Regions from separate parts of the Halobacteriovorax vibrionivorans genome, predicted to be linked through region 2. Evidence: riboswitches for the same ligand, from Rfam matches in the RefSeq annotation. Region 2 holds a riboswitch; the other holds the start of a gene.
What was found. Region 2 has a riboswitch for cobalamin ahead of DAY19_RS15120 (TonB-dependent receptor plug domain-containing protein). Riboswitches for the same ligand answer to the same signal wherever they lie in the genome.
Positions count from the first base shown of each region.

Region 1: linked by a shared signal. The riboswitch ahead of DAY19_RS00380 (acyl-CoA thioesterase) and the one ahead of DAY19_RS15120 (TonB-dependent receptor plug domain-containing protein) in region 2 are both predicted to bind cobalamin.

Region 1 covers NZ_QDKL01000001.1:71,419-74,976, reverse strand. The annotation lists gene DAY19_RS00390 (hypothetical protein) at 54-446, shown strand; gene DAY19_RS00385 (hypothetical protein) at 504-1,133, opposite strand; adenosylcobalamin-variant (AdoCbl-variant) riboswitch at 1,249-1,326, shown strand; gene DAY19_RS00380 (acyl-CoA thioesterase) at 1,352-1,747, shown strand; gene DAY19_RS00375 (pentapeptide repeat-containing protein) at 1,792-2,358, shown strand; gene DAY19_RS00370 (hypothetical protein) at 2,384-3,558, shown strand, end outside.
Region 2 covers NZ_QDKL01000001.1:307,671-311,228, reverse strand. The annotation lists gene DAY19_RS15120 (TonB-dependent receptor plug domain-containing protein) at 1-1,455, opposite strand, end outside; adenosylcobalamin-variant (AdoCbl-variant) riboswitch at 1,575-1,653, opposite strand; gene DAY19_RS01560 (hypothetical protein) at 1,725-2,240, opposite strand; gene DAY19_RS01555 (adenine nucleotide alpha hydrolase family protein) at 2,344-2,934, opposite strand; gene DAY19_RS15505 (winged helix-turn-helix domain-containing protein) at 3,051-3,374, shown strand; gene DAY19_RS01545 (winged helix-turn-helix domain-containing protein) at 3,521-3,558, shown strand, end outside.

The DNA of each region.
Region 1 (3,558 bases), 240 kb from region 2:
ACATCGTGTAGCTCGTAATCTATATTCCCCTAAATTATTTAAAGGGGATTCCAATGAAAAAGCTAATTCTACTAATGCTAGTTACGTCATCAATTTTTGCCAATACACTAAGTGAAAAGCAAGAATCAGAGGTTTTAACAGCAATTGATAATATTTGTGGTGATACATGGTGTGAAGGTGATTTTAATTTTAGCTTCAACCTATTTGTTTGTGATGAGAATACAAATTCATGTGTTCTTCAAGCAGATTTAATCGTTTATGACTATAGTGGTGAAGTTGAAACTGAAAAGCGCTTCCCACAATCTTGTATTGTTAAAGGTTATACAAACTTCAATCAAATGGTTGAAGAAAGTCGTTGGGGATATGATCTACAATGGCCATTCTATGAAGCTGTTACAGATTGTGTAACTGAGATGGAAGAAGCAGTTTATCAGGTTTGGGAATAACGGTTGAATTTAAAATATTAAAAATATAGGCCTCTTTCAAAGAGGCCTTTTTTATTTCTATTTTAATTTGTAAGGCATATTTGTTTTTGGATTCTTTAAAACACCTTGTGGAAATGAGCTTCTCATTCTCTTTCCATTTGAGAGAATTGTTACATTTACTTGGTTCCCACCAGAGGATGTCTTGTATTCAAATGAGATTTCATTATCTGAGAATAGTCTAATATTCTTATCTGATTGTGCATCAAATGTTGTGTCGTACTCTTTAAATGCATACATTTCATCGAGAAATTTAAATTCAATAGGGCGACTATATTGTCCTGCCCAGCCAAGTGCATATTTAGCGCTTTCCACTATAATTCTGACTCCACTTGTACATTCTTTCCCTGATTTAAAGAAACCAGTTTGTTCTAAAGACTTTGTACTATTTAAAGAATAAGTAAAACGAGTAAGGCCATTTCCTAATTTTGTTCTCTTCTCTCTTAGTGGAGTTGATTGATGTTTTGTTTTATATTCAGCAGAGTCAGACCACACTGGGATCTCATAACGACACCATTGCTCTAAAGTTACATCAAAATTGAGCTCATTTGTTGGAGCATAAAATTCAAAGCTAAAAGGTCTTGCTGTTGTTTGAACTGCTTGAGCGCTTAGACCTATAAAAAGAGTACTTAGGGGAATTAAGTATTTCATTATTTATTCCTTTATATGCGGTTTTTATTTAAGTTTTAAATGAAATATCACTTTTGTTCATTTATGCCAGTTAAAATGTATTTTATTCATTGCCTTGATGCTCGTTTCTATCTAATATCCAATAGTTAATTAGTGAATATGGTGAAAATCCATTACTGTCCCGCAACGGTTATAGTCCGATCCTAATTAGCAAATAACATTTATCCCGAGGAGGAATTATGACTGAAGATCAGTTAAAAGACGCAATCGCGCGCTCAAAAACACGTATTGTTAGGGCCGTTTTCCCAAATAGTACAAATCATTATGACACATTATTTGGTGGTATCACGTTGAAGTGGATGGATGAAGTTGCCTTCATTACCGCAACAAGGTTTGGGAGAAAGAAATTTGTCACTGTTTCAAGTGATCGTGTGGACTTCAATATGCCGATCCCAGGAGGCCACTTTGCTGAACTTATTGGAGAAGTTGTTAAAGTTGGAAAAAGTAGTCTAATTGTGGATGTTACTTTAATGCTTGAGGCAATGTATGAAGAAGGACAGGTTGAAGCAGTAAAGGGGAGTTTCACTCTAGTTGCAATCAATGATGAACGAAAGGCTGTACCTATTTTCTCATAAAAATAGAGATGGATGGATAAACTTTTTTAATTTAAAATATGACTATGTCATATTTTGAAGAAGAAGTATTTAATAGCGAAAATATTAGTGAACTCAGCTCTCTAAAAGGGGGCGAGTTCATTTGTTGTGAGTTTAATGATTTAGACTTAAGTGGACTAGATGCATCTGGTGCAAAGTTTATTGAATGTAAGTTTAATAACTCAAATTTGAGTAATTTAAATCTATTAGGTGCTACACTACGAGATGTTTCATTTCGTGATTGTAAGTGTGTCGGTATTAATTTTTCTGAGTGCAATAATTTATTTGATTTAAGGTTTAAGAGAGCTTCTCTTGATTATACAAGCTTTGTGGACTGCTCGTTAAATAGTTCAAGCTTTATTGAAAGCTCTTTTAAAGAGGCGGACTTTTCTCAGGGAACTTTTGAAAATTGTGACTTTACAAATAGCAATCTCTTAGGTGCGAATTTTTCAATGGCCAATATGAAAGGCTCTAATTTTAGCCATGCAATTAATTTCTACATTGATATTACAAATACAAATTTAAAAAAATGTAAATTCACTATGCCTGAGGCCCTAAACTTATTGGGACCTTTTGGGATAGAAATCGAATAATCAAAACTAAGCTAGGAAGGCGCCAATGAAAACACCAGAGAAATTTGCTTTAAAGGTTAAAGACAAAATCCGTGCACAAATTAATAGTGCCACTTCAAACAAACATCTATATTCACAAAAAGATTTCCTCTACGAAAGAAAGGGGCCTTGGCCACAGCCTTCTCCTGTTCATCCTTGGGGAGAATCTCCTGCTGTTATTCATGTTCCATTTAGAGAAGTCGCTGACTGGTGGCTTTGGATTGGCCTTCGTTATATGGCGACTTTACCTCTTGCTCCTTTTTATTATCTTAAGGCCAAGATCATTCCTGGACTAAAAGAAGTCACGAATAAGGAATTTGAGGACTTATTAAATTATTCGATGATGAGTAAATTTTTAAGTGATCAATTAGATGAGGAAGATTGGAGAGTATTTAGTGATTATAATAAAGACGAGAGAGAATGGTTTATTGTCGATCTCGATGCTGTAAGAGTTGTAAAAACTTTTCCTGGTATTTATGCCAGCGCTTCTAAAACACTCCTATATAAAGAAGGAGAGCGCTTCATCGTTCAGGCGATCTACATCAAAGACACTGAGACTGTATTTGATATAAGTGAGGATTCTGATGCATGGGAGCTAGCAAAGTACTTCGTCCTTCAAGGAGGAGCTCTATGTGCAACTTTAGTTGTTCATCCTTTATTGCACTTTCCATTCGACTCTATAAATGCCATCTCTAAGACATCATTACCTAAAGAGCATGTTTTATTTAAATTACTATCTCCACATTTTCGTTTTACTCTGCCTCTAGAGAATGCAGTATTAAATTATAAGAGCTCTCTTCTTCAAGAGAAGTGGTGGATGGTGTATGCGCCTTACCCTGGAGGGCCAGCTGGTTTAAGAGATTTACTAGTGGAAGGATATAAGGGAATTAAAGGAAATTTATCATATCCTCCATTTTCATACTCTCTTAATTCTCCAAGTGTTGAAGGAAAGTACGGCATCTATTTAAAAAGCTACTATGAAGTTTTCTATAAATTTGTATCAGAAATTTTATCAGATGTAGAAGATGGTGATTTTTGGATTACTAAATGGTCTGATTATTGTCATCAACACGTTAACGATTTTCCAAAAGGTAATGATATTTTCAAAGGTGATACATTAGTGAAAGCAGTGACGACCTATCTTTTTACAGTAACTGTTGCTCACGCTACTGATCATTACAA
Region 2 (3,558 bases):
TTGATAACCAAGAACTAAGCTTCCTAATTGTTTTGGTGTTCTTAATAAATCAGAATCATCTGTTTCATTCTTTGCACGTTGAAAAGTTAGAGATGTCTTTATATTAAAACTATTTTTAAATTCTATTGAATGATTTAATTCAATCCCTTGAATTTGAGATTTTGCTATATTGTCATAACCAAAAGCAGTAGTATCGTAATCAATTTGATTTTTAAGATCATAGTTAAATATAGCGGCCTCAAATTGAGACATTATCGTATTGTAGCTAAAGATAAACTCAGTATTTATACTATCTGTTGGTTTTAAATCATCAACTTGGTTGGCCAGTTGATAAAGTGTAGGAAGTTTAAATCCTTGTGAAATATGTGCCTTTAAAGAGGTCTCATTATTTATTCGATAACCTGCACCTGCGCTACCTATTACGTTTGAATTATTAGACTGTATTGATGAGAAGTCATCAAATCGCAGTCCAAGATCGTAAAACCATTTCTCAAGACTTAAGTTTGCTGCAGTGTAAACTGAGTATAATTCACTTTGAGAATTCTCAACTTCGTCTTCTTGCTTTGTGTACTCAACTCCAGAAAGTAGGCTTAGGTTTTGAGTGTGCTTATACTTAATATCAAGTTTAGCTTGTATTTCATTACCTTTATATAATGGCGTAAAGCTATTCGTAGGGTCTTCTCTCTTAATATGTGAATAACGAATACTTGGAGTTATCGTTAATTTTTCATCTTCAGAAAAATAATTAAACCCTAGGTAATGATTTGATTGAAGGTATTCATTAAGATCGTTTTCAACGACATCGATTGGACCATACGGTGGAGTGGATTCAAAACCATCAATTTCTACTTCTGAGTCAAGAAGTTGACCTTGATAATTAAGTTCTAATTGTTCGTTTAAAAGATAGCTTAAATTAAGATTGAGGTTTAAGTTCTTAAATGAATCATCTTCTGCATTTTCGATTCTATCTTCATTGACAGCAGAGTAGCCATCACTTGAGAGGTAACTCGCACTTAATCCATAATTGAGCTTATCAGAGTTGCCGCTGCTCTGAAGGCCAGCTTTAACTGTATTTAAACTTCCGTATTCAAGATTTAATGAATTGTTCTTATGTCCTTTCTTTGTATTAATCTTTAGAACACCACCAACAGCGTTTGATCCATAGAGTATCGACTGACTTCCTTTTAAGATCTCAATGCTTTCGATATTTTCGAGCAAAAGATTATTCACTTGAAAAGAGTTATTAATATCAGTTGGATCAACAAGCTCGATATTATCGATAATAACTTTAGAAAAACCTGTTGGTAGTCCTCTTAAGTTAAAACTTGCGATTGATCCAAGTCCTCCTGTTTGGGGTATGAATACTGATGACCTACCTTGTAAAAGCTCTTGCAAGGTCGTTGCTCCAGAGTCTTCAATTTCTTGGGCGGTAATGACAGTCACATCGCTAGTTATTTTTTCTTTTGATGTTTCAAGCTTTGAGGCCTTGATAAAAATGTCAGCATGAATTGGTAATGAAACTATAGATAATAGAATAAGTGGCGTTCTTATGATCTTCCTCCGAGATATAAAGTTTAAAAAACAGGGATCGGACTTTAACCGTTGCGGGACAGTCTCTGAATTTCACAGAGTTCACCTTGTCGAATTTTTCAATTCATGAATTTTCACAGGAGGCTCATTGTCTGTCAAGAAGAGCTTGAAGACAATGGGCCATAAGATAGAAATTATATATTGTGATAGTACTGAGAATTGACGACATTTTTATAAGTTTTAGGATCTTTCTCTTTTAAGTCTGAGAGAATAATCATATCTGGTGCATCTAAATCATTTGTATGTGTATGAACTTGATACTTAAATAACCAATTAAATAATTTACGATGCTCTAGATACACGATTGTCTCACAGGCAATTAGTAATATCGGCGCTATTAAAAATGAGTTACATAAGAATAACTCAAAAAATAAGATATTAATTACAAGTGGTGCTGCAATTACGGCCGATAATGGAATGAACAAATTTAATAGAAACATTGTCCCAAGTACAATTTCAAGTGATTTAATCATGTAGTAAAGATAACCAGTTTCTTGCAGAGAATTAATAAAGGAAAGGGCCTCAGGTGTAAATTGTGACTCTGTTAATAGCCCTAGACCTGGAGTAACTCCTCCTAGAAGTAGAACCGTTCCCATAACAATTCGAGCACCAACAAAGAGAAACTTCCTTCTTTTACTTTCTGACTTCATAAAACCTCCAAAAGTGATCACCATTGATTATATGACCCAAGAGGCAAGCAAGTATGGAGGTAATGTTAAAATAAATTCAAGTTAAGAGAAAACTTCTTGAATACTAAACGCTTCTTATCTTACAGATAAAATAACCATCTTTTTCAACAACAATATTTTTTGAAAATGGAATGCGGATTCGAAAAAGTGGATCGTAAATCACAAAAGTATCTAGTCGCTGATTACTCTGTTGAAGATATTGTGAAATATCACTTATTTCTTTACCAAGTAACCTTTGATCCTCTTCGTTTTGTACCGAAGTTAGAATTGTTCTCGACTGGTCTTGTTCCATTAACTCAGTATATGCAATACCTTTAAGAGGAGTTTCAACTTTTAGGGAATTCAGTAGAGGGGTTGTTTCAATGAAGTGGCCATCTCGAGACCCACAATAGAATTCAAATCCCTGTTGGACAAATTTCTCTAAGACCTTTTTACTTAACTCATCTTGATAGAGTCGTACTAATTTTAAACCTAAGTATCGAGCTTGTAGCTGGAGTACTTCTTCGGGGATTCCTGTATGACCTAATTCATTACCTTCTTTATTAAGAAGACAAAGAAGAATAATTTCATCCTTTTTATGTGATTCTAATAGTTTCTTTAATGTTGCAAGAGAGGTTAAACCACCGCTCCAAAATAGTACTTTCTTATTTTTCATCAATTACTCTTAAGTCCAATTAATATGTGAATAATCCCTATAGGTTTATTTTTACCTCACAAACATGGACATGTTCAATGGAATAAAATTTTCTCAATGATTCTTCTGGAGGAGAAATGAATATGGAACCACTTAATAATTCAAATAATCAGACCCTATCTTTTCGAAATCTGTCCTTGGACCCAAAAAATCGAGTAGCCTATGTTGATGAAAGAAAGGTAGAGCTGACAAAAACCGAGTGTAAGATCCTATTTTTTCTTCTCGATGGTGGCAAAAGAGTCTATCCGAGGGAGCAACTAGTTAAATTTATATGGGGAGATGTAGATGTGGCAAATAAAACTGTCAATACCCACCTCACACACCTAAGACATAAAACAAAAGGTGTTGATTTCAGGATTCGTATAAATCGCAACAACCAAATTTGCTTACACGATCTGTAATGTATTGAATTTATAGCCATTTTTCATATCTGTAGGAAATAATATTTCTATGATTAGGATAATTGTTTAGACATTTCCTATCTATAAGTTGTTAATTTTTTCGCCTCCCATTAACCTAATTTATTGAAGGGGGAGGAGTTAAAAATATGACATTTATTATCCAGAATGATTGGGTAGGATTTAG